DNA from 3 places in the Pseudoclavibacter sp. JAI123 genome. Region 1 is predicted to be linked to each of the others. Evidence: predicted binding sites of a transcription regulator. Region 1 holds the regulator's gene; each other region holds the start of a gene.

Region 1 (9,935 bases):
CGACGAGCGTCAGCCGCCCCAGACCCGCGGTTGGACGCTCCTCGAGCGCGTCTCTCAGCGAGATGTCGCCGAGAGGGTCGAGCACCAGCAGCGGACCTTCCGCGGCGAGCCCAGCGACCTGTGCCGTCGAGTGCAGAGCAGCGACGTCGGGAACCCACGGCGACAGGCTCTGCTTGCTGGCCTCCCTGGCGACGGCGGCCCAGCGCTCTCGGCCCTTCTCCGCCTTCTGGTCCCAGCGACTCACGCTGCGCTTCGCCTGCCAGGGGACGAAGGCCGCGGCGCCGAGCTCTGTGGCCACCTGGACCGCGAGATCGTCCCGTCCGCCTTTCGCCAGCGCCTGCACGACGACGACTCGGGGCTCGAGCTCTGGAACCCGGCTGGCCCGGAGGACGTTCACGACCGCCAGGTCACGTTCGAGTGCGGCGAGCTCGCCGTCGACGACGAAGCCGCGCCCGTTGCCGAGCTGCAGGTGCTCGCCCACGCGCATGCGCGCGACGCCCATGTGCTTGGCCTCCGCCCCGCGGACCTGCGTGACGTCGCCCGCACGAAGCGCCTCGTCGAGGTCCTCAACGAGGTAGAGCCAGGCCACGTCAGCGGCCGAATCGGTCGCGGAGCTTCGAGAACATCCCCTGCTTTTCGCGCGCGAGGCGCGGTGCCTCGTGACGATGACGGGTCGCGAACTCCTCGATCAGCTTGCGCGACTTCCCGTCGAGCTTCGCGGGCGTCACGACCTGCACCGCGATGTCGAGGTCGCCTCGGTGCGTCGAGCGCAGACGCGTGATCCCACGACCGCGAACGGTGAGGACCTCGCCCGACTGAACGCCGGCCGGGATCTGCAGGTCGACATCGCCGTCAAGGGCGCCGACCGTGGTCGAGGTGCCCAGGATCGCGTCAGCCATCGACACCTCGATGACGCACTGCAGGTCGTCGCCGTCACGAGAGAAGACCTCGTGCGGTCGGACCCGGATCTCCAGGTAGAGGTCGCCGTTCGCTCCACCAGCCGGACCGGCTTCGCCTCGGCCGGGAAGGTGGATGCGCAGGCCGGAGTCGACGCCGGAGGGGATGTCGACGGGAATGCTCACGTTGGCGCGCACACGTCCCTGACCGTGGCACGTCTCGCACGGATGCTCGATGACGGTTCCGTAGCCGCGGCACTGCGCGCACGGCTGGTTCGTGACGACCATGCCCAGGATGGAGCGCACCTGACGCTGGACCGAACCGGCTCCCCCGCATGCCGAGCACGTCGTCGGCGAGGTGCCCGGAGCGCAGCACGTTCCCTGGCAGTTCTCGCAGGCGACCGCAGTGGTGACCTCGAGGTCGCGGTGCGTGCCGAACATGACCTCGTCGAGGTCCAGCTCGACGCGAACCAGCGCATCCTGACCGCGCTCTGCCCGCGACCGTGGGCCCCGGGAACCCTGCTGCCCGAAGAAGGTCTCGAAGATGTCCCCGAAGCCGCCGAAGGACTGCCCGTCCGGTCCGCCCTGGTCGTACTGTCGGCGTCGCTCGGTGTCGCTGAGCGTGTCGTAGGCGTGCGTGACGGACTTGAAGCGCTCCGCGGCGTCCGCGGACGGGTTGACGTCCGGGTGCAGCTGGCGGGCCAGCTTGCGGTAGGCCTTCTTGATCTCGTCCTGGGACGCCTCGCGGCTCACGCCGAGCACGTCGTAGTGGTCTGCCAAGAGTGGCGACTCCTTCTTTGCATCTGTGAATGTGTGCCTGTGTTGTCAGGCACCGGGTGCAACCGCCGGCGAGCCGGTCGGTGTCGGTCAGGCGTCCAGGTGTCTTTCGTCGAGCACCCGTGACAGGTAACTCGCAACGACCCGCACGGCCTGGATATTCCGCGGGTAGTCCATTCTCGTCGGTCCCACCACCCCGAGGCGCGCATCGCTGCCAGAGCTGCGATATCCGCTGGTCAGGATGGCCGTCTCGCCGAGGCCGAGGTCGACGTTCTCCTGGCCGATGCTGACCGAGTAGGCCTCGGTGCTGGAGTGGAGCTCGTCGAGCAGGCGCAGCAGCACGACCTGCTCCTCGATCGCCTCGAGCACCGGGAGGATGCTCGAGGGGAAGTCGCGTTCCGTTCGGGCCAGGTTGGCGGTCCCTGCCATGACGAGGCGCTCCTGGCGGTGCGCGAGCACAAGCTCGAGCAGGTTGGCCACGACGGGCGCGAAGAGCTCCGCGTCCTGCTCCCCCATGATGCCGCTCACGTCCCTCAGCTCAGTGGATGCGTGCGCGACGGTCCGGCCGACGAGGCGACCCGCGAGGCGATCGCGGAGCACGTGAAGCTGCTCGACACTCACCTCAGCCCCGAGATGCCCGATGCGCTGCTCGACGCGGCCAGAGTCGGTGATGAGGACGGTGAGCACCCGCCTGCTCGAGAGCAGCACGAACTCGACGTGCTGGATCGACGCGTTCGCGAGCGACGGGTACTGCGCGATCGCCACGGAGTTCGTCAGCTGGGCGAGCAGGCGCACCGAACGCCCGAGCACCTCGTCGACGTCCTCGCTGCCCTCGATGAAGGTCTCGATCGCGCGTCGCTGCGCACCCGAGAGCGGTCGGAACTCGGCAAGCCGGTCGACGAAGAGCCGGTAGCCCTTGTCCGTCGGGATGCGCCCGGAGGACGTGTGCGGGGCGACGATGAGCTCCGCGTCCTCGAGCTGCGCCATGTCGTTGCGGATGGTCGCGGCTGAGACGCCGAAGTCGTGACGGTCGGCGATCGACTTCGAGCCGACGGGCTCTCGGCTCGTCACGTAGTCGGTGACGATGACTCGGAGCACCTGCATGCTTCTATCCGAAACCACGATGCCCCTTCCGCTTCCGACCGCTGGCCCTCGACGGGGCGCCCATCTGGCACTCCCAGTCAGAGACTGCCAATCCTACCGCGTTCGGTCGACGGCAGGGGCAGAATGCCCAGGCCGTCACCGAGCAACCGAAATAGCCTGGGTGAAAACCGTCGAGAGGAATCCCATGTCCGATCACAACGCACCGACCCCGCAGCCTGGGAATGAGGATCCTGCTCAGCACCAGCCGTACAGCCAGCCCGGCCCGTACGGGCAGCAGCCCCCATACGGGCAGCAGCCCCCATTCGGACAGCAGGCGCCATACGGACAGCAGCCCCAGTACAGTCAGCCGCAGTACGGCCAGCAGCAGGCCGGGCCGCACTCGAGCGGTGCCACGAGCTCGGAACCGCCGCTGACGGCGGACGGGGACCGCCTCGTCGCGACGTTCGATCACCTGCTCAACATCGTCGCGCCCGCTGTCGGCCCACTGATCCTCTGGCTCGTGACGAGGCGGCGCGGCCCACTCGCCAACAGCGAGGGCCGTGAAGCCCTCAACTTCGGCATCACCGTCGCGATCATCTACGTCGGCATCGGGGTCATCTCGCTGCTGTCCCTGTTCGGCGGACCGTTGGCCCTGCTCGTGCCACTGCTGTACCCGCTGCTCTGGGTCGCCGTCGTCGTGTACGCGATCCTCGGTGCAGTGCAGGCCAATCAAGGCCGACCGTACCGCTACCCGGTGACCTTCCGGTTCGTCAGCTGACGAGGGCACGTCTCAGACGGCGATGCGCCTGACGATCGCATCCGCCATGAGGCGGCCCCGCAGCGTGGGCACGAGCCTCCCCTGCAGCGCCGCCCTGCCGTCGACGAGCGACTCGGCGATGAGCTCGGCGACCACACTGAAATCGTCGAGCTCAGAGATCGCGAGTCCTTCGCGGAGTCGTGACCCGAGCATGATGCGCTCGAACCGCTTCGTGTCCTCGTCGAGCACCTCCCGCCCCATGGCCGGGGTGATGCCGTCGGCGAGCCTCGACGCGTACGCGCTCGGGTGCTTCGCGTTCCACCAGCGCACTCCGCCGACATGGCTGTGCGCTCCCGGTCCGAAGCCCCACCAGTCGGCGTCGCGCCAGTAGGACAGGTTGTGGCGCGACGGATGCTCGCCTCGCAGCGACCAGTTGCTGACCTCGTACCACTCGAAGCCGGCCGAAGCCAAGCGCTCCTCCGCGAGCTCGTACATGTCCGCTTGCAGGTCGTCGTCGACGGCGGGCACCTCACCGCGGCGAATCTGCCTGGCGAGCTTCGTGCCGTCCTCGATGATGAGGGCGTACGCGCTCACGTGGAGCGGCTCCTGCTCGAGGGCCATGTCGAGCGAACGGCGCCAGTCCTCGAGCGACTCCCCTGGCGCGCCGTAGATGAGATCGAGACTCGGCTCGAGCCCAACCCTCTTGGCGGCAGCGACCACGATCGGGATGCGGGCGGGGTCGTGCGTGCGCTCGAGCACGGCCAGCACATGCGGGACCGCCGACTGCATCCCGAAGCTCACGCGGGTCACGCCGGCCTCGCGCAGCTGCGCGAGTTCACGTTCGCCGACGGAGTCCGGGTTCGCCTCGACCGTCACCTCGGCGTCAGGGGCGAGGCCCCAGCGGCTCCGAACGCCATCGAGCATCGCCGCGAGGTCGCTGACCGGCAGGAGGGTCGGCGTCCCACCGCCGAAGAAGACGGTCGAGACCTGGCGGGGCGATCCCGCGAGAACGCGCTCCGCGATCGCCATCTCCTTCTCGACCTCACCCGCGTAGCTCGAGCGAGACACCCCGCCGAGCTCCTCGGCCGTGTACGTGTTGAAGTCGCAGTACCCGCACCTGACACGGCAGAAGGGAACGTGGATGTACACGCCGAAGTCGCGTGCTTCGGCGCCGATGAGAGCCTGAGCCGGGAGCTCGCCGCTCGGCGGGACAGGCTCGCCAAGAGGCAGGGCGCTAGGCGCCAAGATAGCCGTTCAGCTTGGCCCAGCTCGGGGCGCGAGTCTCGTGATGCACCCGGACAGCCTAGGCGGTTTCTGTCGCTACATCACCCGAGCCCCACCGTGCGTTGCGCTCCCGCCCAACTGAGGGGACTACCGTCTGAGTCATGAGCAGCCAGGCGACCTCCCATAAGCACGTTCTCGTCTCCGGGGCATCCGGCATGATCGGCCACAGCCTGATCGAGGAACTCCACGCGCACGGCCACCGTGTCACGCGGCTCGTCAGGCGCGAACCGAAGGACAGCACCGAGTTCCGGTGGAACCCCGCGCAGCGCACCCTCGACGCGAGGGTGCTCGACGGGGTGGACGCGGTGGTGAATCTCTCGGGGTCACCGCTCAGCAAGCTCCCGTGGACCTACAACGTGAAGAAGGAGATCCTCAGGTCGCGCGTGAATGCGACGCTCACGATCACTGCTGCGATGGCCGCGTCAGCGAACCCGCCGACCCTGCTCATCAATGGCTCGGCTTCCGGCGCGTACGGCGACCGGCCAGGTCAGGTCCTCGACGAGGACTCCCTGCTTCCGGAGACCGACGAGTTCCTGCCCCGCGTCGTCGACCGGTGGGAGCGCGCGGCGCAGACGGCGCCGGAGGGCACCAGGGTGGTGCTCGCGCGCACGGGGCTCGTACTGGGCCGCGGCGGAGTCCTCACGGTCCTCAAGACGCTGGCGAGCGTCGGGCTCCTCTCCCAGCTGGGTGACGGCACGCAGCACTGGCCGTGGGTCAGCCTGCGCGACGAGGTGCGCGCCCTCAGGTTCCTGCTCGAATCCGACGAGGCGCAAGGCGCCTACAACCTGGTCGGTCCCACCCCCGCGACGGCCGACGAGATCCAGCAGCAGCTTGCGACCGAGCTCGGTCGCCCCTACAAGCTGAAGGCGCCGTCGACCCTCATCGACCTCACCCTGCAGAAAGCCGGCCGCGAGCTGTTCCTCGCCGACCAGCAGATCCGTCCGAAGCGCCTCCTCGACGCGGGATTCGCGTTCAAGGACCGCACCGCCACGCAAGCCGTGGAGCTCGCGCTGAAGTCTCCTGAGTTCGAGCCGGAGCCGGGGGCCGGTGTCTGACCTGAGCCTGACCGCGGTTCACGCCCCCTCGGGGCGCACCTTCTCCAGGCGGATACCCTCGCGAAGCGCTGACCTCGCTCGCTTCCGGTCTCCGGACGCCGAGTAGGCCAGCCCGAGGCGCATCCAGGCTCGCCAGTCGTCGGGGGCGGCTTCGACCTCGGCCTTCCACTTCGGGAAGTCCTCGTCGGCGGCCTCCCGCACGACTCGGCCGCTCGGGCGCTTCGCCAGGTCGTCCTCCGGCAGCTCCCCTGCGTCAGCGAGGCGCCGGAGCAGCCGCTCCGTCTGCATCCCGAACAGCAGCTCGCGTGCGATGAAGACGACCGCGAGGACCGGGAAGACGATGAGCGCCGCGCCCATGATCTTCGCGACGATGTCGCCAGCGAACAGGGAGACCGCCATACCGGTGACGAAGACGACGTAGAGCAGCAGGAGCAGTGTGACAGCCGCGACGCCCAGCTTGGTGGCGAGGTTGCGCTTCACGCTCTGCCCAGCAGTTCGCCGAGGCCGAGCACATCGTCAAGGCCGACCGTCGTGCCCTGTGAGGACCGCGCGTGCCCGATCGCAAGCCTGATGCCCTGCACATACGCCTCTTGTGAGATCGTCTCGTGTCGAATCGTGAGCACCTCCCCAGCTCCCCCGAGAACGACCTGCTGGTCGGCGACAACACCGCGCAGACGCATGCTGTGGATCGGCACGCCTGCGACCTGCTGTCCTCGCGCCTCCTGGCCGGCGTTCGGTGGGCGCAGCGGGTGCTCTCGCGCTGCCGCGATGCGCTCCGCGGTGCGGACCGCCGTTCCGGACGGGGAGTCCACCTTCTTGTCGTGGTGGGCCTCGAGGATCTCGATCGAGTCGAAGAACCGGCCGGCCACGCTCGCCAGCGCCGTGCCGAGCACGGAGCCGAGCGAGAAGTTGGGGACGAACACGGCTGCTCGTCCGGCCGGCACGACCGCCGCGACGCTCGCGATGCGCTGCTCATCCCACCCGCTCGTGCCGACGACCACATCGAGCCCGTGCTCGAGCGCGAACGGCACCGCGATCTCCGAGGCGTCGAGGTGCGACACGTCCACGAGCACGTCGGCGCCGAGCATCTCCTCAAGCGGAGTGGCACTCGTCAGCCCCGCGTGGAGTGCAAGCCCCTCCGTCGAGTCGATGATGCGCTCCACGAGGCTTCCCATGCGACCGGATGCGCCGAGCACGGCGACCTGAGTTTCCATGTCTCCAAGGGTACGGGCAACCGCCGTCGGTCCAGGTCGCTGTGGAGGGAGAGTCTGGCTGCGCGGCGGCGCCGAACGCCGCGAGTGGTCAGACCGCGATCGAGGCGCTGACGCCCGTGCGAAGTTCCGGAGTCAGGTGCGCCTGGTCGTTGAACAGCAGCAGCTCCGCGGGCTTGCGCGTGCGGACGCGCACGACGGTCAGCCCCGTGTTCACCGAGTTGAGCCCGAGCCAGCGCCAGTCTGGAGCGTCGACGACCCGACGCACGAACTCGCCGATCACGAAGTTGTGGGTCACGAGGAGCGTGTGCCGATCGTCTCGGCTCTTGCTGAAGAACGTGTCGTAGGCGTCGCTCATCTGCGCGACACCCGCCTCGATGACCTCATCGCCGATGCCGCCGAAGAAGCCGTCGTAGATGGAGGGTGCGCCGTCTTGTCCAGTGGGGATGCAGTCGAACAGCAGCGTCGACTCGAGGGCCGCCGGGCCGCTCGTGTACTGGTCGATGATCGCGCTCGTCTGCACGGCACGATCGAGCGGGGAGGTGTAGGTCTCGCTGAGCGGGACGGCGGCGAGACGACGGCCGATCAGGTGGGCCTGCGCACGGCCTCGCTCGGAGAGCGGGCCGTCGTTGATACCGTGCTCTGCGTTCTCCTGCTCGCCGTGTCTGACGAGGTAGAGGTAGTGCGACATCAGCGGCGCTCCAGTTCGGTCCTTGCTTCGGACGACAGTTTACCGACAGCGGATGCGACGAGCTCGCCGCTGAACATGTCGGCGGCGACCGACTGCACCTCATCGAGTGTCACGGCCTCGACTCGCGAGAGTGCCGCCTCGAGGTCGTAGAACCGACCCGTGTGAATCTCCGCGCGGCCGAGGCGCGACATGCGAGTGTCCGCGTCCTCGATCGCCAGCGCGGAGCCGCCAGCGCTCGCGCTCTTCGCATCCGCCAGCTCCGTGGCCGTCACACCGTCCTGCACGAGCTTCTCGGCTTCCTGGCGCAGCACTCGGACGGTCTCGAGCACGTTGTCTGGCGCGCATCCGGCGTACATGCCCGTGACGCCGAGGTCTGAGTGACTTCCGCCGAAGGAGTACACCGAGTACGCGAGCCCGCGCTTCTCCCTGATCTCCTGGAACAGGCGCGATGACATGCCACCGCCGAAGATCCGGTGCATGAGGCCGAACGCCTCCCGACGCGGGTCGAGCTGGGTGATGCCTTGCCCGCCGATGACGAGCGCCAGCTGCTCGAGCGGGCGGTCGATGGCGGACAGCGGGCCGGTGGGCACTGCGGACCCGGGCTGCAGGGCCGTCTCCCGACGGGCCACGGGGGCGGACGGCACGTCGAGGTCCCACCCTCCGGCCTTCAGGTTCCTCTCGAGCTGCGCACGGACCTCCTCGTGCTTGACCGCGCCCGCGATCGTCACGACGAGCTCCTCGGGACGGTAGTGCTGGCGGTAGGAGCTCCAGACGGCGTCGCGTTCGGCCGCCCTGATCGAGGCCGGGGTCCCGCCGATAGGTCGCGCGAGCGGATGCGTGCCGAGCAGCGTCTCGTAGAAGCGCTCCCAGACGACGTCGTTCGGGTCGTCGTCGGCCATCGCCAGTTCTTCGATGATGACACCGCGCTCGATCTCGAATTCCGCCGCGTCGATCACGCTCGAGGTGATCATGTCGCTGAGCACGTCGACGGCCATCGGCAGGTCCGCATCACGAACCTTGGCGTGGTAGAGCGTGTGCTCCTTCGCCGTCTGCGCGTTGACTTCGCCGCCCACCCGCTCGAACGCGGCCGAGACCTCGAAGGCGGTACGCGAGGGCGTCCCCTTGAAGAGCAGGTGCTCCAGGAAGTGTGTGGATCCGTACTCGTGAGGCTGCTCGTCGCGCGAGCCGACCGGCACCCACAGCCCGATGCTGGAGCTGGCGGCCCCGACGACCTCTTCGGTCAGGAGGCGCACGCCGCTGGGGAGGACGGATCGGCGGAAGAGGCCGCCGTTCGACACACGTGCTTCGATCTCGGGAAGGTCAAGTGGCAGTTCAATGGCATCGCGCATAACCAGTCAAGCCTAGAGCGTCCCAGCGGTGCGAGCGTCAGCGACGTGGGAACTCCCAGCAGCGAGGCGGAAGCGCAGCCGCAGGACAGCAAGACGGCCCCGCGCAGGGATGCGCGGGGCCGTCTCGGTGATACGGGGCCGGAGTTACTCGGCGCCTGCCTCGAGGGCGACGCCCTCTTCAGCTGCTGCTTCCTCGACCACTGGGGCGAGCGACAGCTTTCCACGGTCGTCGACCTTGGTGATCTCGACGAGGATCTTCTGGCCGACTCCGAGCACGTCCTCGACGTTCTCGACGCGCTTGCCACCGGCGAGCTTGCGCACCTCGGAGATGTGCAGGAGGCCGTCCTTGCCCGGGAGGAGCGAGACGAAGGCACCGAACGACGCGATCTTGACGACCGTGCCCAGGTACTGCTCGCCAACCTCGGGGTTGGTCGGGTTCGCGATCGCGTTCACCGCTGCCCGAGCGGCTTCGGCGGACGGACCATCGACAGCGCCGATGTACACGGTGCCGTCGTCCTCGATCGAGATGTCGGCGCCGGTGTCGTCCTGGATCTGGTTGATGACCTTGCCCTTTGGCCCGATCACCTCGCCGATCTTGTCGATCGGCACGCGGACCGAGATTATGCGCGGAGCCGTGGCTGCCAGCTCATCCGGCGTGTCGATGACTGCGTTGATCGCCTTGTCGAGGATCTGGATGCGAGCATCCCGAGCCTGCGTCAGCGCGCCGTCGAGGACCGACGTCGGGATGCCGTCGAGCTTCGTGTCGAGCTGGATGGCCGTCACGAACTCGGCCGTGCCGGCGACCTTGAAGTCCATGTCGCCGAGTGCGTCT
Region 2 (9,935 bases), 540 kb from region 1:
ATGCGCCGCTCGGCGGCATCCGCGTGTGTGGGGAAACAGCTCAGTGGTGGTGGAACAGCGCGAACCGCGGACGCATTCCCGGGACGTCCCACTCCGCGGCCCTCGGGCCTCAGCCCCGTGTCGGCGGACCGAGCTGGTCAGCCACCGAGGGAATCCTGGCGCCAAGTCTAGCCGTCCGGACGAGGTCGATCGTGAAGAGGATGAGCGCGACCCAGACGATCGCGAACCCGATCCACCGCTCCAGCGGCATGGGCTCCGAGAAGACCGCGACGGCGAGCACGAACTGCAGGATCGGCGCGATGTACTGCATCAGTCCGAGCTCGATGAGGCGAAGGCGTCTGGCCGCCGCGGCGAAGAGGAGCAGCGGCACGCTCGTCACCACGCCGGCGAAGAGGAGGACGCCCGTGTTCACCGCCGACACCGTCCCGAACGTGATCCCTCCGCCGAACAGGATCGTCCAGACGAGGCAGATCGCTCCGATGGGGAGGATCAGGGTCGTCTCGACGGCGAGCCCGCTCAGCGCGTCCGCCTGCACACCGACCCGCTTCTTCACGAGCCCGTACAGTCCAAACGTCATGGCGACGCCGAGGCCGAGCCAGGGGATACGGCCGTAGCCGAGCGAGATGACGAGGACGGCGACGAGCGAGAGGCCCACCGCAACCCACTGCAGCGGGCGCAGCCTCTCGCGGAGGAAGACGAGACCGAGCGCAACTGACACGATCGGGTTCAGGAAGTAGCCGAGCGCGGCATCCAGCGTGTGCCCGGTTGCGACGGCCTGCACGTAGAAGAGCCAGTTCGCGGAGACCAGGACCCCGGCCACGCCGAGGCCGAGCACGACCCGCTTCTTCGAGATGAGTTCCCGGAACGGACGCCATGCACGCATGACGAGCACGCCGAGCAGGCAGAACACGACACTCAGGATGATGCGCCACGCGATGAGCTCGACAGGTGTCGTCGGAGCGGTCGCCACGACGTAGAGGGGCATGAACCCCCAGAGCGCGTACGCGCTGAACGCCAGCCAGAGGCCGGACCGAGGAGATTCCGTCACCTCGCGATCGTACGCCCGAGCCGGCCTCCGGATGCGCGAATGGCGCCCACCCGGAGGTGGACGCCATTGCGAGCCAGTCAGTCCCGAAGGACCTGGCAGTCTCAGTGGAGCTGGAGACTAGACGATCTTCGCGAGGATGTCGCGAGCCGAGAGCACGAGCAGCTCTTCGCCGCCGTACTTGACCTCGGTTCCGCCGTACTTGGAGTAGATGACCTTGTCGCCGACCACGAGGTCGAGCGGCACGCGGTTGCCGTTGTCGTCGATGCGGCCGGGGCCGACTGCGACGACTTCGCCCTCCTGGGGCTTCTCCTTGGCGGTGTCCGGAATCACAAGACCCGAAGCCGTGGTCTGCTCGGCCTCGACCTGCTTGATGACGATGCGATCCTCGAGCGGCTGAATGTTCACCGACACGGTTGACCTCTTTCTCAGCGATAGGAAGTTCAGAATTAGCACCCTCCCCATGAGAGTGCTAACTCCGAGTGTAGGGGCGATCCGGCGAGGGTTGCAACGCGGCGCCGTCTTCGGGCGTACGCCGGTAGCGTAGTGAACGTGCAGCGCGACGAACTCCTGGCCCTCCTCACGCCCGAGGCGATGACGCTGCTCGACGATGCCCCGGCCGTCGCGTCGTCCGCAGACGCGCTCGCGCTCGTGACGCGGCTCCGTGCCGCCGGCGGATCGCCCGCGACCGTCGCCGCCGTGGTGACGCAGGCGAAGCTGCGGCGTCGCGCGCTCGCCAAGTTCGGGCCCTTCGCCGAGCGGATGCTCTTCACCGACGCCGGGTTGCAGCAGGCGACCAGGCTGCAGGTCGCGGCCCACCACGCAGACCGGTTCCGTCGAGCGGGCGCGGTCAGCGTCGCCGACCTGGGCTGCGGCATCGGCGCCGACTCGATGGCGTTCGCCTCGCTCGGGCTCGAGGTGACCGCCTACGACCTCGACGAGGTCACGGCGGCGATCGCGGCGCACAACCTCGCACCGTTCCCCAACGCCGAGGTCAAGCACGGCAGGGCGGAGGAGGTCGACCTCGGCCGCTTCGACGCGCTCTGGTTCGACCCGGCTCGGCGAACGACCAGCGGCGGAAGCACCGCGCGGCACTTCGACCCCTCTGATTGGAGCCCGGCGCTCGACTTCGTGTTCGCGGCTGGCCGCGAGCGCCCTACAGGCGTCAAGCTCGGTCCTGGCATCGACCACTCGTACCTGCCGGAGGATGCCGAGACCCAGTGGGTGTCGTCTGGCGGCGACCTCGTCGAGGCGACGGTGTGGATGCACGACGCGGCGCGCGCGGGCATCCGCCGGTCGGCGCTGGTCATCGGCAAGCAGGGGGCGACCGAGCTCACCAGCAGCGAGGACGTGCACGATGCCGAGGTCGGCGAGCTCGGGGCCGTGCTCTACGAACCCGACCCGGCGATCATCCGAGCCCGCCTCATCGGCGACCTCGCGCGGTCGCTCGAGGCCACCATGATCTCCGAGAGCATCGCGTGGATGACGGCGGACACCTTCGCACCCTCCCCGTTCGCGAGCGCCTTCTCGGTCCGCGAGGTGCTCCCCCTGCATGTGTCATCGCTGAAGAGCGAACTGCGGAAGCGCGATATCGGCGTGCTCGAGATCAAGAAGCGCGGCGTCGACATCGACCCCGCGGAGTTCCGGCGCAGGCTGGTGCTCAAGGGAGCCAGCTCCGCCGTGCTGATCCTCACCAGGATCGGCGACAAGCGAGTCGCGATCCTCGCTGATCGCCTGAGCTGACGGGCAGGACCTCAGACGGTCAGGACGACGATGAGCGTCGCGAGGGCGACCAGCACGGCCAGTCCACCGGTGATGAGGCCCACGATCCCGAGCGTGCGCCCGAGGCCCTTGGGCGCACGGAGCCCGGCGATACCGAGCCCGACGGCTCCGAGGCCGAAGACGAGCGAGACGATGTAGGCCCACCCCGGGAGCAGGAGGAGAAGAAGCGAGAGCGCGCCGAGGGCGACCGCGATGATGCCGAGCACGGGCGCTGGCGCCTTTGGCTGCTGCCCGTAGCCTTGCCCACCGAACTGCTGACCGGGCTGCTGTCCGTACTGCGCCTGCTGAGCGGAACCGAACTGTCCCTGCTGCGGCGCGCCGTACTGCGGCTGGCCGTACTGCCCCTGTTGCGCCGGAGCACCGAACTGCGGCTGCCCGTACTGGTCGTGCTGGGGTGCGCCGTAGGCCTGCTGCGCTGGAGCCTGCTGGGCAGACGGCGCCTGCTGCTCGTAGCCCGGGTACCCGGGCTGCTGCTGTCCGTAGCCACCATCGCCTTGGCCATAGCCAGGCTGCTGACCGTAGCCGCCAGGCTGCTGACCGAACTGCTGCGCCTGCCCATACTGTTGGGACTGGTCGTATGGCTGCTGCCCGTAGGGCGCCTGCCCGTTCTGGGGCTGACCATTGTGGGGCTGCCCACCCTGGTGAGGCTGCTGAGGGTACTGGGGGCCGTTCGGGTCAGACATGGTGTCCTTCTCAGTCGTCGACAAGGCTGCAGGTGCTGCTCAAGCTTAGAGTGCGGGCGGAGACTTCCGCCCGCACTCCGGCCGGTTCTGTCAGCTGGTGATCAGTATCCGTATCCCGACATCTCGTTCAGGAAGACCGCGGCGAAAATGACGCCGATGATGCCCACAACGGCCGAGATGACGATCGAGGCGATCGAGACCCAGAAGCCCCAGGTGCGGATCGCTCCGGCCTGCGGTTCGCGCTTCTTCGCCATGATCGCGCAGATGAGGCCTGCGACACCGAGCGGGAGCCCGAGGTAGAACTGGCCGAGGAGCCCGAGCAGGACGCCGACTCCACCGAGGGAGAGTCCGACGATGCTGAGCGTGCGCTTCGGCGTCGCCGACTGCGTCGGGTAGCCGGGAGTCGCATAGCCCTGCGTGGCGCCGTAGCCCTGCGGCTGTCCCTGTCCCTGTCCAGGCGCGGACCCGTACGCGGGCGCCTGTCCTGCTGAGGACGCCTGGGAGTACGGAGCGGCACTGGGCGCGGCAGCTGGTTCGCTCGGCGGCGTGTAGCTCACCGACCCGGAAGCGGCCGACCCGGAAGCGGCCGACCCGGAAGCTGCTGGCGGCGTGTACTGGCTGCCCGCGGCAGAAGGCGGCGTGTAGTCGCCTCCCGAGGACGAGGGAGCCGAGGAGTCCGTGCCGGACGCGGCCGGCGGCGTGTAGTCGGTTCCTGAAGCTGCGGGTGCCGAGTAGTCCACGGACTCCGCGGGAGGCGTGTAGGCGGCGGGCGCCTCGTACTGGGGAGGCGTGTTCCCGTCGTCGGGAAGCTTGGGCTTGTCTCCTGGGACCTGGTTGCTGTCGCTCATTGCGGAGCTCCTTCCGGTTCACCGCTCTCGCGGTGTTGTTGGCTGGTGTTCACGTGCGTGGAGCAGGCGAGGGTGCTCTTGCGGGCGTCCGTCAGACCCTAGGTTCCCAGGGTTTGACTGGGAACCGTCACACAAGGTGCGGTCGGTCGTTGACGCTCAGTAGGAGCTGAGGCCGCCGAGGAGTCCGATACCGCCGAAGAAGAGCAGCGCGAGAACGATGAGGAGGAGCAGCCCGAAGACGGAGATGAACCCGAGCACGATGGAGGTGACGGCGAGGGCGCGGCCTCGCGGCTCGCGGCGCAGCGCGATGAAACCGCACACGACGCCAGCGATGCCGACCATCCACCACACGAACTGGAGCACCGGGATCAGCGCGACCAGGAACGAGCCGCCGCTGAGGCAGAGCGCGACGATGCTGAGGGTGAGCGTGCCGGCTGCTGGCGGTCGCGGGCCGGCGTATGGGGCTTGCGTGTAGGGGGCGACCGGATAGGCGGGGTGCTGTGCGGGCATGGGCTGCCCACTTCCCGCGTACCCCTGGCCGTACCCCGTCGAGCTGGCTGTGCCTGTCGAGAATCCAGGATCGTAGCCTGACGAGGCGACGTCGGGGGTCGAGAAGAGTGGGACGGATGCGCCGCCACCCCGCTGATCGAGCGAGTCCTGGCGCACATCCGCGGCCCTGTCTTCAGGACGTTCGTTGAGATTCGGGGCGGGGATCCGCGCTCCGTGGCCTTCTGGTGTTGACCAGGTCATGTCCGCTCCTCTCAAAGCGTCTTGGGATGCTCCAACGGTACGGCCGCGGGCTTGGCGGAGCGTCATCCCCGCGGTCAGAGCACCGTCATCCCGCAGGATGACTTCACGGCAGGCAGGACGACCCGCGGCTCTCTGCTTGCCTCAGGCGACGGCGAACGCGAAGCCGACGCAGCCGACGGCGATGACCGCCGCGAGCACGAGGGCCACGACCCAACCGCGATGCCGACGCGCGAGCACTGCCAGCAGCACGGCGACCGCGGCGATGCTCGCACCCATGTACAGGGGCCAGAGCGGAGACGGCGTCACCGCGACCGAGAGCGCGGTTGCGACGATGCCGGCCGCGAGCGACAGCAGCACGGAGACGACAAGCGCGAACCGGCTCAGGCCCAGACCTGCGGGCTCAGGCGATCTCGTCGTCGGAGCGGATGCTGACGCGGTCGCGTTGGCCTGGACATGCGCGACGGCCGGGTCGACCTCCACGCGCGGAGCCGACGCCGCGACCGCGGCGGTTTCGGTGCCGGCCTCCGCCGGCGGGTGACCGTCTGCGGTCGTCCGCGGGGTGAGCGCCGAGTAGGCGGCGTTGCTGGTGTCCTCGACCGGGGTGCGGTCGATCGGCGGCAGCTCCACCGGTTTGCGCGGCGGCAGCTTCGGCTGCTCCGGTGTCGTCACGCGATTCCCCCTCCTGCTGAATCCCTCATCGCTGATCCCACCTGCACCCCGAGGGGCGTCGCCACCGGCAGGGTCGAATCCGCGGCGAAGTCGAGCGGCGCCGGCGCATTGCCCGCGGCGAAGAGCATCGCACCGACCGCGGCGATCATCGCCCCGTTGTCCGTGCAGAGACGGAGGGGTGGGATGCGCAGCTCGATCCCGGCTTCCGCGCAGCGCTCCTCGGCAAGCTCACGCACACGGGCGTTGGCCGCTACTCCCCCGCCGAGAACAAGACGGGGCACGCCGAGTTCGGTGCAGGCGGCGACCGCTTTGGCGGTGAGCACATCGGCCACCGCCTCCCGGAAGCTCGCGGCGACGTCGGCGACGGGCACGGGCTCGCCTGCATCCTCCCGCGCCTCCACCCACCGGGCGACAGCGGTCTTGAGGCCCGAGAACGAGAAGTCGTAGCGATGCTTCTCGAGGTCCTTCGGCTTGGTCAGTCCCCGCGGGAAGCGGATCGCCCTCGGGTCGCCGCCGGCGGCAGCCTTGTCGATCTCCGGACCGCCCGGGTACGGCAGGCGAAGCAGGCGCGCTACCTTGTCGAATGCCTCGCCCGCCGCATCGTCGATCGTCTCACCGAGCAGCTCGACATCATCGACGAGGTCGCGAACGTGCAGGAGAGACGTGTGCCCGCCCGAGACGAGCAGCGCGACGGCGGGCAGCTCGAGCTGGCCGACATCGTCGCGGAGCACGTCAGCCGCGACGTGGCCGACGAGGTGGTTCACTGCGTAGAGCGGGATGCCCGTGGCGACGTGCAGCGCCTTGGCCGCCGCCGTGCCGACCATGAGCGCCCCCGCGAGGCCAGGGCCCTGGGTCACGGCGATGGCATCGAGCTCATCGAGCGTCACCCCCGCTGTCTCGAGGGCCGCGGCGATCGTCGGCACGATGGCATCGGCGTGGGCGCGCGCGGCGATCTCCGGCACGACGCCACCGAAGATGGCGTGCTCATCCATAGACGAAGCCACCTCGTTGGCGAGCAGTTCGCGACCGCGGACGATGCCGACGCCGGTCTCGTCGCACGACGACTCGATGCCGAGCACCAGCGGCTCCCGTCGCGAACCCGCCGCGACGCGCGTTTCCGCAGACACCCGAACCGCTGGCAGCTGGCCGCGCATCACGATCGCATCCACACCCTCTCTTGGGTAGTACTTCGGCCTCCGGCCGATCTCCTCGAAGCCGAGCCCGGAGTACAGGGCCCGGGCCGCCTCACCGTTCTCGCGCACCTCGAGGAACACCTGCTTCGCGCCGCGGCCCTCGGCCCAGGCGAACAGCTCGGCCAGCATCCGCGTCGCCCACCCGCCGCGCCGGAGCCGCTCGTCGACGGCGATCGTCTGCACATCCGCCTCGCCACCGCCCTGCAGCGCCATGACTCCTGCGGCCGCGAGGATCTCACCGGTAGCCGCGTCCTCGACGACGACATACCTCGTGTGCTGGCTCTTGACCTCGCCAGCGAGCATGGACGGCGACCACGGGTCGAGCGGGAACGCCGCCTCGTCGAGCCTCACCATGGCTGGGATGTCGTCATGGGACGCGTCGCGAAGCACGGCCCGCATCATCCGGTCACCCGCTTCGGGCCGTTCGATGGAACGGCATCGGCGCCACGCAGGTAGACGATCGAGTTCGGCTCGGCTTCGAGACCCTGCACCTCGCGGTCGAGCCAGGCGAGGGCGAGGTGAGCGGCCGAGATCGTGCGCGTGTCGAAACGGTGCGCGGCACCGGGAACGGTGTCAGGCCTGTGCAGCTCGCACGAGCTCGCCACCAGGAGGCCCTGCTCGTAGCGGGAGCAGGCGAGCTCACCGCGTCGGGCATCCGTCGACACGAGGAGGTCGCCGTTCGCCTCCGGATGCGCGGCACGCCACTCGTGGGCCGCCGCGTCGTGGCTCGGCATCGGGATGAAGCGCGCACCACGAGCGAACGCGAACGTGCGTGCCGCAGCGACGCCCACACGGAGCCCCGTGAACGGGCCGGGGCCCATCCCGCCGATCACCTGCGTGACGTGCTGGGGCGAGAGCCCCGCCTGGGCGAGCACCGTCTGGATGGCGTCGCCGACTGCCTCGGCGTGGTGGCGGGTGTCAGAGCTGCGCAGCTCACCGAGCACGCGACCGTGCGGGGTGACGATCGCGACATCCGTGCCCGCTGACGTATCGATCGCTAAGAGCATGCGATCGATTCTACGCGGGGGACGCGCCGAACTCGGTGCGCAGCGCGCGCCCGAGCGACTCGCCGACGGGACGGTCCCACACCCCGTGGACGCTCAAGGTCAGACGGCGTGGGTCGAGCGGCTCGTCGTCCGCGTCATCATCATCGTGAACCCCACCCCACAGGGCCCGTTCAGTCTCTGGCGCCGCACGGGACGACGCCGTCGAACGGTCGATGGTGAGCTCCAGCCAGCGATCGGCGACCAGCGGCACCGCATCGCGCCCCCACTCGACGACGGTCACGCTCGCAGCCAGATCGAGTCCGAGGTCGTCAAGCTCCGCGGGGTGCCCGAGGCGGTAGGCGTCGACGTGGATGAGCTCGGGACCGCCCACGAGCGACGGATGGGTGCGGGCGAGCACGAACGTCGGACTCGTGACCGGTCCGCGAACGCCGAGTGCCGAGCCGAGTCCGCGCGCGAACGTCGTCTTGCCTGCGCCCAGTGGGCCGGTGAGCACGAGCACGTCGCCGGCCACCAGCTGACCGCCGATGATCTCGCCAGCCCGAACCATGTCGTCGGCCGTGGCGAGACCCACGATGGCACTCGGTGTCATCTCAGCTCCCATCTGCCTCCCCCTTTCCTTCCCCCTGGAGTTCCCGGCGCACGACGCGCGTGCCCAGCGCCGCCACGAAGGCCCTGGGTTCGACGCCAGACCATGAGGCCCATTCATCGAGGCGGATGTCCTGAGGGCCCGAGCCGAAGACGGAGACCGGCATGCCGATCCACGCCTCCTGATCCTGGAGATCGATGACCACCTGGTCCATGGCCACGCGTCCGACGATCGGTCGCCGCCGGCCACCGACGACCACCTCGGCCCGGCCTGCGACCCGACGGGGAATGGCGTCCGCGTAGCCGAGTGGGACAAGACCCAGGATGGTGGACTCCTCGGCGACCCAGTCGTAGCCGTAGGAGACGCCGTGCCCTGCGGCGACACGCTTGACGTGCACGAGCTCGCTCGCGAGAGAGACCGCCGCGTGCGCTCCCAGCCCGTCGAACCCGTAGACCGCGCGGGTGCCGGCGTCCCTCGTGCGTTCGTGGTCGACGAGCGTGCTGCTTCGTGCCGACTCCCCGACGTGCACGAGCTCCGCCGTGGTCGCGACGACCGGGAGCAGGCCGTGTTCGAGGGCAAGACCAGCGACGAGTCGCGCGCCGAGCCCGTACGCGTCCGCGGAGACGTCGACGCTGAACATCCGAGCCGCCTGGCGAGCTCCCGTCCCATCGGCGAGCGCCTTCGCGAGGCCGCGTGCTCGCTCGCCCATGCGTGTGCGCAGCAGCTCGACGTCGACGGTGAGCTCCCGCCGCGGCGCGAGACCGTCGGTCCGCGCCGGGAAGCCCGCAGCGTCGTCCGGTGCTGCGCCGCCGAGTGCGGAAGGGCGGCGCGGGATGCGCGCACTGAGCCGGGTGACGACCTCGTAGTTGATGGTGCCCGCCGCGGCCGCCCAGTCGTCGGCGCTCGCAGAGCGATCCGCGTCGATGACCATCAGGCGAGGCTGCTCGTCACGCGCGGCTGTCTGCTCGGACGGGGCGACGTCAGCGTCGACCGGCTCGATGCGAAGCTCCAGGGCCTCGATCGATGCCAGGCGCCAGCCGGCCCCCGCGTCGTCCGTGAAGAGCAGCGAACCCGGTGCAACCGGGGGCAGCCCGGCTGCATGCCCGACATCGACTCGAAAGCCTCGTTGGTCTTCGCGGATCGGAGCGCTCAGCGCGAGCGCCGGTCGCAGGGCCACGGGACAGTCGGCGTCCGCGGAGAACGGCGAGAGCCCGTACAGCGAGACGCCGAGGCGCACGAGGTCCAAGCGCGCCTCCGGCAACGTCATCGAGCCCGCCGTCGCGGCCAGATGCCGGATCGACGGAGTCAGCCCGCAGCGTTCCGCGAGATCAAGCGCACGCTCGAACGAGGTGAGCTGGGCGACGTCAGCCGC
Region 3 (9,935 bases), 420 kb from region 1:
TGCTGACAACGTCGACCTGGTCGGAGTGCGCGATGTCATCGGACAGGACGGTCTCGACCGTGTGTTCGAGGTTCTGCGAGCCCCCATCACCGAGGAACCGACGAACTGGTCCCGCAGGTACAAGTCGAACCTTGAGAAGCTCGCCTCTGGCGACGTCATCAAGGTCTCCGAGGTCGTCCGCGACCTCTGGCGCCGCGACCAGGACCGGGGTCTCTCCGCTGGAGAGAAGCGGATGCTCGCGAAGGCCAGGCAGATCCTCGTCTCGGAACTCGCTCTCGCGGAGAAGACCGACGAGGAGAAGGCCGGAGACGTGCTCGACAAGGTCCTCGCGTCCTAGTCGGCTGACATCGGCGGTCTCCCTCGGGACTGTCGTTCGGCACACGCCACACGCTTCATCGTCGGGGCCGCAGGGACGTTCACTCGTCCGTGCGGCCCCGACGCGTATGCTGGTGCAGTGAATCAGCGCATCTACGACACGCAGACGCAAGCACTCGGCGACTTCACGCCGCTCGTGCCAGGCGAGGTCTCGCTGTACGTCTGCGGGCCGACGGTGCAGTCCGCGCCGCACGCTGGTCACCTGCGTTCTGCGCTGGTCTACGACCAGTTCCGTGCATGGTTCGAGGCGACCGGGTCGCGCGTGACGCTGGTTCGCAATGTCACGGACATCGACGACAAGACCCTCGCCGGCGCGACGGCGGACGAGCCGTGGTGGGCGCTCGCGTACCGCGTCGAACGCGAGTTCAACGCGGCGTACTCGGCTCTCGGCATCCGCCCGCCCACGTACGAGCCCCGCGCGACGGGCTCCATCCCGGAGATGCAGCAGCTGATCTCGCTGCTCATCGAGCGCGGCCACGCCTATGCAGCGGCCGACGAGAGCGGCGACGTGTGGTTCGACACCGGCAGCTGGCCGAGCTACGGCGAGCTCACCCACCAGCGTCCGGAGGACATGGCGGAGGGGGAGGCCCCCAGCCGAGGGAAGCGGAGCGCCGCCGATTTCGCTCTCTGGAAGGGACAGAAGTCGGGCGAGCCGGACTCGGCGGCCTGGTCTTCGCCGTGGGGTTCGGGGCGACCGGGCTGGCACATCGAATGCTCGGCCATGTCGACGAAGTACCTCGGGCCGACCTTCGACATCCATGGCGGCGGACGAGATCTCCGCTTCCCGCACCACGAGAACGAGCTGGCGCAGTCCCGCGCGGCGGGCCTCGAGTTCGCTCGCACATGGGTGCACAACGGGCTCGTGTCGGTTGCCGGGCAGAAGATGTCGAAGTCGATCGGCAATACCGTCTCGGCCGCCGATCTCCTCGCCGCCGCGCGTCCGATCGTCGTCCGCTACTTCCTCGGATCCGCCCACTACCGCTCGACGATCGAGATCGGTGAGAACTCGCTCGACGAGGCGGCGGCATCCTTCGCGCGCGTCGAGGCGTTCCTGGAGCGTGCCGAGCGGGCAGGTCTGCTCGCATCCGTCGTCGAGGACGCGCCGCCGAGCCTCGCCAACCTGCCCGAGGCGTTCGTCGCGGCGATGAACGACGACTTCGCAGTCCCTCAAGCCATCGCCGCGCTGCATGAGGCCATCACCGCCGGCAACCAGGCATTCGACACCGGCGCCCCCGACGCGGCGGCGCGCGCCGTCCGTGAGGTCACCGCGATGCTCGACATCCTCGGCATCAACCCACGCGCAGAGCAGTGGAGCGGGGGAGTGGATGCGACGGGCGAGACGGCCCTCGCCGCCCTCGTCGATGCGCTGCTCGTCGAGCGCACGCAAGCCCGCGGTGCGAAGGACTTCGCCCGCGCAGATCAGATTCGAGACACGCTGGCAGCAGCCGGCGTGCAGATTGAAGACTCGCCGAACGGCAGCTTCTGGACGTTGGAGAAGGCATGAGCACGAACTCGCGCGGAAATCGCAGCAAGAAGGGCCCCACGAAGGGCACCGGCGGCAATGGCCGCAAGTCCCTCGAAGGTCGGGGCAACACGCCTCGTGCCGAGGACCGCTCCTGGCACGTCGCCGGCAAGCGCAAGGCGGCGAAGGAACGCCTCGAGGCTGCTCGTGGCGGCTCCAAGCCGCGTCCGGCGCAGCGTGAGGGCGGGGCGCCCCGCCGCGCCCGCACCGACGACAGCACGGAACTCGTCACCGGCCGCAACTCGGTCGTCGAGGCGCTCCGCGCCGGCATCCCGGCGACGACGCTCTACGTCGCCGCCCGCGGCGAGATGGACGAGCGCGTCAAGGAGATCTTCAAGATCGCCACCGAGCGCAAGATCCCGATCCTCGAGGTCATGCGCCCCGAGCTCGATCGCATGGCGGGCCGCGACGCGGTGCACCAGGGCGTCATCATCAAGGTGCCGGCCTACACGTACGCGGACCCTATGGAGGAGCTCGACCGCGCCATCCAGCGCCGTCGCAACCCGCTCTTCGTCGCGCTCGACGGCATCACCGACCCGCGCAACCTTGGTGCCATCGTGCGCTCGGTGGCCGCGTTCGGTGGCGACGGCATCATCGTGCCGCAGCGTCGCTCGGTCGGTATGACCGCCTCGGCGTGGAAGACCTCGGCAGGTGCCGCTTCGCGTCTCCCCGTCTCCATGGCCTCGAACCTGACGGCCACCATCAAGGCGTACAAGAAGGCCGGCGTGTTCGTCATCGGCCTCGACGGCGACGGCGACGTGTCGCTGCCCTCGTTGGAGCTCGCGACCTCACCGTTGCTTATCGTCGTAGGCAGCGAGGGCAAGGGCCTCTCGCGCCTCGTCACCGAGCACTGCGACGCGATCGTCTCGATCCCGATCGACGGGGCCACCGAGTCACTCAACGCCGGAATCGCCACGAGCATCACGATGTACGAGGTCTCGAAGCTCCGCGCGGAGAAGCGCGCGGCCAAGTAACCAGGGCGTTCGACGCCGAAGGGCCTCACCCCCGCGGGTGAGGCCCTTCGTCATGCCAGCACAGATGGATGACCGCTGGTAGCCGTCAGCGGCACCACGAGGTCAGGAAGCCGGTGAGCCGACGCAGTTCCGCGCCGCTCGCGATGTCGATGACGGTGGTCGTCGACTGCTTCATGCCAGGGAGCACGGCGTAGCCGTCCGGCCCCTGCGCTCCGAGCCCCGTCTCGACGGCGAGGTACTGGCCGTTGGGGGAGACGCAGATGTCGCGCAGCCATTCGCCGCTCTCGCCCGGGTCGAACAGCGTCCGCTGCCCAGCCGTGTCGGCGAGCTCGACCGTGACGTCGGCGAGCCCGGCAGCCGCATCCGCAACGGCTGAGATCTGCGTCCCATCTGGACTGAGCACGCTCGTCTGCGTGAGGTACTGCGTCTCGCTGAGCGAGATCGGGGCGGGGGTCAGTGCTTCGGCGGTGCCCGAGCTGAGATCGAACAGCGTGTAGCCGCCGACACCGGACGTGACTGCGGTTGCCGTGCCCGGCATGAAGCCGTGGAAGTGCTGCGCCTGGCCGATCGGCTCGGCGGGTGTGCCCGCCAGGACGTTGACGAGGTAGAGCTGCTCGTCGAGGGTCTGCGCGATGAGGGCACCGGTTCGAGGGGCGAACGCCCACGCGGAGACCATGAGCGGGGTCCCGTCTGGTCCCGCGACCTGCTTCGGCCGGAACGAGGTGTCGCTCGTGTCGAAGACGAACAGCGACCGAACGAGCTCCGTCTGCCCGTCGGCGTGCATCCCGTCGATGACGAACCCGATGAGCCCACTCTCCGCATCCGCGGCGAGGCTCGAGAAGTTGCCCGTCGCATCCACGTTCAGGGGTACGGCCGGGCCGGGCTCGGCGCGGGGTGCGACGCCCACGGTTCCGAGGCCCGCGGCGTCCTGCTCGACGACGGCGACGAACGCGTCGGTCAGCGCGTACTCCTGGATGCGAGGCGCGGTGAAGAGAATACGAGGCTCACCGCCGCCGGAGACGTTCGTCTCCACGACACGGTCCTCGAGGCTTCCGCCGGTGGAGATGGCACCGCGCACGAGCGTCGACACCTCGAGCTGGGGTGTCGTGAACTGCGTCTCGAGCGTCGATGCGACCCCCGTCGAGGAGCTGACCGCGTCTGTGACGGTGAGCGTGTAGCTCGTGTCGTAGGCGAGCAGCTGCTCGAAGGTGAGCGTGATGGTGCCGTTGTCCTGCGAGAGGCTGTAAGCGGCGGCCGGCTCGAGGACGACCTGTGCGGGGTCGATCTCCTGCAGCCGCTGGTTGGGTGTCAGTACGAGGCGCGTGCCCTGCTGCTCGACCGTGCCGATCGCGTTGACCGCCGTCGAGGCGACGCGCGGCCCCTGCAGGATGTTGCCGACGGCGAGACCCGCCGCGAGCAGGGCGAGCACGACGACCGCGAGGATGAACGTCTTCCGGAAGCCTCGTCCCGTGCGGGCGTCAGGCGAGCTGAGATCAGTAGACATATGGGTCGCTCGGCTGGTCGATGGCGGCGACGGTCGTGGGCATGAGCGCCACCCGTTCCGCGCTGGACGCGCTCGGGTTCGTGACGAACGCGCCGTCCACCTCGACCCAGGTGTCGACGGGGTAGTTCGCCTGCCAGCCGGGCTGGTGCACGGCGACGCCGACAGGGGCGGCGTCGATCGCGCAGCAGTTCACGACGAAGCGGGCGAGGATGAACGCATCCGGCGCGTCCGGATCGACGGTCACGAAGCCGACGAGCTTGGCGCGCTCGCCCAGGACCTGCTGCTCGCCGTCGCCCTGCCGGAGCATTGCCGCCCAGTCCTTGACCGTGAAGCTGCTGGTGTCGCGGCCGCGCAGCGTCTCGCCTTCGTCGATCGGAGAGTCCACGGTCTGCGCGTTGGCGTTCAGCGAGCGGTTCTCGACGGCCGCCGAGCTCAGGGTCACGGGCGGCGCGATGATGAGCGCGACGAACGCCGTCACGACGACGACCAGCGTGACCGTCGTCGAGGCGATGACGGCGATGCGCTGGCGGGCGCCGAGGCGCGGACGTCGATTGTTGCGCCGGGCGCTCGACGTGCCGAGCGCATCCGACTCATGCGAGTGGTCGTGGTCGTGCCCGTGGTCGTGCTCGTCACGGGAGGGCGTGGCCGCGATCGCGGCGATCGCCAGGATCCCGCCGATGACCGCCATGATCGAGGTGAATACGAAGTAGCGCGGGTGGATGTATAGCGAGAGGCCGCCGGTCATCGAGAGCCATACCGTCGCGACGACGGTGATGAGGGTGAGGGCGACGCCGCGCCACCTGGAGAGCAGTCGTTCAAGCAATGAGGTTCACTCCGAGTCCGAGGGTGAAGGCCGACAGCGCGACGATGAGGGTGATGCGGGCGAGGACCGCGCTCGTGTAGGTCGTGCGCATGAGGGCGAGCATCTTGACGTCGATCATGGGGCCCATCACGAGGAAGGCGACGATGCCGCCAGGCATGAAGGTGCCGACGAACGAGAGCGCGAAGAACGCGTCGACGTTCGCGCAGATCGAGATGACGAAGCCGAGGGTCATGAGCACGAGCACGGAGAGCACCGGATGCTCTCCGAGGGTGGTGAGCAGGTCGCGCGAGACGCCGACTTGGATGGCCCCGGCGATGGCCGACCCGACGAAGAGCGCGGGCAGCATCGTCGAGGTCTCCGCACCGAACATCGACGCGCTCGCGCGGAACCGCTCGCGCACGCTCGAGCCCGTCTCGTGGCCGTGTTTCGCCTCCAGCTCGCACGTCGCGGCGAAACTCGGTGTGAGCAGGTCCTGTGGCTTCGGGTGGCGGCTGAAGAGGAACCCGATGACGTTCGCGATGACGAAGCCCCCGATGATGCGGGCGGCGAGGATGCCGTGGTCCCAGCCGAACGCCTGGTACGTCGTGACGATCGTGATGGGGTTCAGGATGGGGGCCGCCAGCAGGAACGTGATCGACTCGGCGGGCGTGAAGCCGCGCAGCACGAGGCCGCGTGCGAGCGGAACGTTGCCGCACTCGCAGACGGGCAGCGCGATGCCGAACAGTGAGATGACGGCACGCCGAAGCCACGGAGTCTGCGGCAGGATGCGCATGAGGAAGCCCGGCGGAAGCCAGTGCTGCACGACGATCGAGAGCAGGATGCCGAGGATGATGAACGGCATCGACTCGATGACGACGCTCAGCGAGAGCGTGACGAAGTCGGTGATCGGCCCGAGTGCCGGCTGGTCGTCGAGCGACGCAGTGAGCGTGCGGATCGCGATGAGCGTGAGCACGAGGCCCGCCCCGATCGTCAGCCCGAGAACTCCGCGGTTGGCGGCCGTGCGCTGCTGCGGGAGCTTGGTGCGCTGCGCGGTCGTGTGCTCGTGCATCCAGCCGAGTATAGTTCGGGCCGCTTTCACGAAGTGGGGACGTGTCAGGGCTGTGCGCCGGAAGACGCATCGTGGAGCCGACTGCGAGGTTCGAACTCGCGACATCCGCTTTACAAGAGCGGTGCTCTACCAGCTGAGCTAAGTCGGCCTGCTGCAATCGCAGCGGCACCATCATAGTCACGCGGTGCACGTCCCCGCGCACCGCATGGCTGTTGATGGATGCCCGTGCGCTTACTCGGCGGAGGTCTCTTCCTCGGGTGTGAAGGAGAGCGACAGCGAGTTCATGCAGTAGCGGTCGCCCGTTGGCGTGCCGAAGCCGTCAGGGAAGACGTGGCCGAGGTGGGAGCCGCAGTTGGCGCAGCGCACCTCGGTGCGCACCATTCCGAGCGAGCGGTCCTCGAGCAGCTCGACCGCGTCCGGCCGAACGGACTCGTAGAAGCTCGGCCAGCCGCATCCGGAGTCGAACTTCGTTCCGGCCTTGAACAGCTCTGAGCCGCAGGCGCGGCAGGTGTAGAGGCCTGCGCGACCCTCCTCGAGGAGCTCTCCCGTGTAGGCCCGCTCCGTGCCTGCCTCGCGCAGCACGTGGTACTCCTGCGGCGTGAGCTCCGCGCGCCACTCGGAATCGGGCTTGTTGACGGCGTAGGACACCGTGCCTCCTGGAAAATCGACGAGACCGCTGGGAGCGGCCGGGGAGGATCGAGCATACGCGCGTTGCGTGAGTCCAGTCGGTGAACCCTGCTCGTACACTTCGTGCATGGCACGGGACGTGGAGCTCAGCGACCTCGAGCGCGCGCTGCTGGATTTCGAAGACGGGAATCCGCGGCAGAATGCGGCGAAGGCGGCAGCGATCAGGGATCGCTTCGGCTGGTCGACGACGCAGTACTACCGAAATCTCGCTACGCTCATCGAGACACCAGCTGCGCTTGTCCATCAGCCGATGCTCGTCGGCCGCCTGCGGCGTGCGCGCGAGCGGCGAGCGGACGAGCGCCAGTTGCGGCGCGAGCAGCGAATGTCCAGCGCCTCTCCCACCTCAGGACGGATTCGGTAGACACGTGAATTACCCCAAGGATCGCTTCGACGACATCCCACCAGGGCTTGACCGCCGCGGAGCGCATCGCGCGCCCCGCACGCGCCTCGCCAAGCTCGCCTCGTGGCTCTGGGGTCTGCTCGCCGTCGTCGTGATCGTCGCCGTTGCCGCCGTCGCGATGCAGGTCATCAACGGCGCCGTGTCCTTCAGCCCGACCGCGGAGACAGAGACGAGTGAGACTCCGACGGCGGAGGCGCCGGTCGAGGAGGCTCCGGCCGAGGTCGTGCCGCAGCTCGACCCGAACGTCTCAGTGCGCGTTCTCAACGGAACCGAGCTGGCGGGCGTCGCGGGCGGCACCACCACGGAGCTCGCAGCCGCGGGCTGGAACGTCACCGAGACGGCGGACGCTCCGACGTCCGACTACGAGACGACGACCGTCTCCTACAACGACGCCTCCCAGGAGGCTGCGGCGCTCGCCCTCGTCCAGTCGCTCGGTGGGGGAACCGCCGTCCTCGACCCGAACGTCGCCGCAGCAGGCACGATCGTGGTCATCGTCGGCCTCGACCTCGCCGGGTAGCCATTCGCGGGTCCACGGTGGTTCGACACGGAGGATGATCCGAGAATTCTCCGGGGAATGCGGCTCGTGTGTTCCGTGCGTGTGAACATCTGGAGACAAAACGTCGCCAGGTGACGTGATCCCGGTTTTGGGCTTCCTCGCTCAACAGGTCGCCACCTAGTATCTTGCTCGAGTCCTGGGCACCATCGTTCGTCCCCCTCGCACGCATGCAGGGCTCCGCGGGTTGGCGCCTGCGAGTACTACTGAGCAATGGAGACAAACATGGCGAATGGAACCGTGAAGTGGTTCAACGCTGACAAGGGCTACGGCTTCATCACTGTGGATGCGCTCGACGGCGCTGCTGCACAGGATGTGTTCGTGCACTACAAGGCCATCGAGATGCAGGGCTACCGAGTCCTTGAAGAGGGCCAGAAGGTCGAGTTCGAGATCGGTGCGGGCGACAAGGGCCCGCAGGCGGAGTCCGTGCGCGCGCTCTGACCGCAGGCTGGGAACGGCGTCGGCCCTCTCGGGTCGGCGCCGTTCCGTGTTCAGGCGGACATCGGCGTCTCTTCAGGCCCGGCTCGTTCGCCCGCAGCGAGAAGGCGTGGGGTGGCTTGCACTCGACAGGGTCGAGTGCCAATATGGATTTGCACTCGCCTCGTTCGAGTGCCAACCACGAACCTCACGAACCACGTCCGGAAAGGACGCAGTACACATATGTCGAAGATCATCGCTTTTGACGAAGAGGCCCGTCGCGGGCTTGAGCGTGGACTGAACACGCTCGCCGACGCGGTCAAGGTCACGCTCGGCCCACGTGGCCGCAATGTCGTGCTCGAGAAGAAGTGGGGCGCGCCCACGATCACGAACGACGGCGTCTCCATCGCCAAGGAGATCGAGCTCGAGGACCCGTTCGAGAAGATCGGCGCCGAGCTCGTCAAGGAGGTCGCGAAGAAGACCGACGACGTCGCCGGTGACGGAACGACCACGGCTACCGTCCTCGCTCAGGCACTCGTCCGCGAGGGCCTCCGCAACGTCGCAGCTGGCGCCGACCCGATCTCGCTCAAGCGCGGCATCGAGAAGGCCGTCGAGGCTGTCGTCGCCGAGCTCCTCTCCTCCGCCAAGGAGGTCGAGACCAAGGAGCAGATCGCTGCCACCGCGTCCATCTCGGCCGCAGACGCTCAGATCGGCGAGATCATCGCCGAGGCCATCGACAAGGTCGGCAAGGAAGGCGTCGTCACCGTCGAGGAGTCGAACACCTTCGGCACGACGCTCGAGCTCACCGAGGGCATGCGCTTCGACAAGGGCTACCTCTCGCAGTACTTCGTCACCGACCCCGAGCGCCAGGAAGCCGTCTTCGAAGACGCGTACATCCTGATCGTCAACGGCAAGATCTCCAACATCAAGGACCTCCTGCCTGTCGTCGACAAGGTCATCCAGGCCGGCAAGCAGCTCCTCATCATCGCCGAGGACGTCGAGGGCGAAGCTCTCGCGACGCTCATCGTCAACAAGGTCCGCGGCATCTTCAAGTCGGTCGCCGTCAAGGCTCCCGGCTTCGGAGACCGCCGCAAGGCTCAGCTGCAGGACATCGCCATCCTCACCGGTGGTCAGGTCATCAGCGAAGAGGTCGGCCTCAAGCTCGAGAACACGACGCTCGACCTCCTCGGAACCGCCCGCAAGGTCGTCGTCACCAAGGACGAGACCACGATCGTCGAGGGCGCTGGCTCGCCCGAGCAGATCGCCGGCCGCGTTGCGCAGATCCGCGCCGAGATCGAGAACAGCGACAGCGACTACGACCGCGAGAAGCTCCAGGAGCGCCTCGCGAAGCTCGCCGGTGGCGTCGCCGTCATCAAGGCCGGAGCCGCGACCGAGGTCGAGCTCAAGGAGCGCAAGCACCGCATCGAGGACGCCGTCCGCAACGCGAAGGCTGCCGTCGAAGAGGGCATCGTCGCCGGTGGTGGCGTTGCGCTCATCCAGGCTGGCGCTCGCGTGCTCGGCTCGCTCGACCTCCAGGGCGACGAGGCGACCGGCGTGAACATCGTCAAGGTCGGCATCCTCGCACCGCTCAAGCAGATCGCAACGAACGCTGGCCTCGAGCCCGGCGTCGTG

The links. The regulator HrcA, encoded in region 1, represses chaperone genes, less so after heat shock. The targets are predictions, from matches to a motif close to TTNGCACTCGNNNNNNNCGAGTGCNAA.
Positions count from the first base shown of each region.
Region 2: the regulator HrcA is predicted to act here: its motif matches at 1,495-1,521, upstream of groES (co-chaperone GroES).
Region 3: the regulator HrcA is predicted to act here: its motif matches at 8,476-8,502, upstream of groL (chaperonin GroEL).

Region 1 covers NZ_JACCCM010000001.1:1,843,245-1,853,179, reverse strand. The annotation lists gene HDC34_RS08700 (16S rRNA (uracil(1498)-N(3))-methyltransferase) at 1-589, opposite strand, end outside; gene dnaJ (molecular chaperone DnaJ) at 591-1,676, opposite strand; gene hrcA (heat-inducible transcriptional repressor HrcA) at 1,764-2,795, opposite strand; gene HDC34_RS08685 (DUF4870 domain-containing protein) at 2,962-3,534, shown strand; gene hemW (radical SAM family heme chaperone HemW) at 3,547-4,758, opposite strand; gene HDC34_RS08675 (TIGR01777 family oxidoreductase) at 4,899-5,852, shown strand; gene HDC34_RS08670 (hypothetical protein) at 5,871-6,332, opposite strand; gene dapB (4-hydroxy-tetrahydrodipicolinate reductase) at 6,329-7,066, opposite strand; gene HDC34_RS08660 (histidine phosphatase family protein) at 7,155-7,754, opposite strand; gene HDC34_RS08655 (pitrilysin family protein) at 7,754-9,103, opposite strand; gene HDC34_RS08650 (polyribonucleotide nucleotidyltransferase) at 9,248-9,935, opposite strand, start outside.
Region 2 covers NZ_JACCCM010000001.1:1,307,819-1,317,753, reverse strand. The annotation lists gene rarD (EamA family transporter RarD) at 110-1,048, opposite strand; gene groES (co-chaperone GroES) at 1,166-1,459, opposite strand; gene HDC34_RS06230 (class I SAM-dependent methyltransferase) at 1,598-2,788, shown strand; gene HDC34_RS06225 (hypothetical protein) at 2,800-3,510, opposite strand; gene HDC34_RS06220 (hypothetical protein) at 3,612-4,358, opposite strand; gene HDC34_RS06215 (DUF4190 domain-containing protein) at 4,515-5,108, opposite strand; gene HDC34_RS06210 (hypothetical protein) at 5,250-5,777, opposite strand; gene tsaD (tRNA (adenosine(37)-N6)-threonylcarbamoyltransferase complex transferase subunit TsaD) at 5,774-7,369, opposite strand; gene tsaB (tRNA (adenosine(37)-N6)-threonylcarbamoyltransferase complex dimerization subunit type 1 TsaB) at 7,369-7,977, opposite strand; gene tsaE (tRNA (adenosine(37)-N6)-threonylcarbamoyltransferase complex ATPase subunit type 1 TsaE) at 7,988-8,566, opposite strand; gene HDC34_RS18175 (alanine racemase) at 8,568-9,935, opposite strand, start outside.
Region 3 covers NZ_JACCCM010000001.1:1,427,813-1,437,747, forward strand. The annotation lists gene HDC34_RS06730 (CarD family transcriptional regulator) at 1-337, shown strand, start outside; gene cysS (cysteine--tRNA ligase) at 455-1,879, shown strand; gene rlmB (23S rRNA (guanosine(2251)-2'-O)-methyltransferase RlmB) at 1,876-2,871, shown strand; gene HDC34_RS06745 (hypothetical protein) at 2,957-4,375, opposite strand; gene HDC34_RS06750 (TIGR03943 family protein) at 4,365-5,198, opposite strand; gene HDC34_RS06755 (permease) at 5,191-6,246, opposite strand; tRNA gene HDC34_RS06760 (tRNA-Thr) at 6,319-6,394, opposite strand; gene msrB (peptide-methionine (R)-S-oxide reductase MsrB) at 6,478-6,894, opposite strand; gene HDC34_RS06770 (DUF3263 domain-containing protein) at 7,013-7,294, shown strand; gene HDC34_RS06775 (LytR C-terminal domain-containing protein) at 7,299-7,850, shown strand; gene HDC34_RS06780 (cold-shock protein) at 8,112-8,327, shown strand; gene groL (chaperonin GroEL) at 8,547-9,935, shown strand, end outside.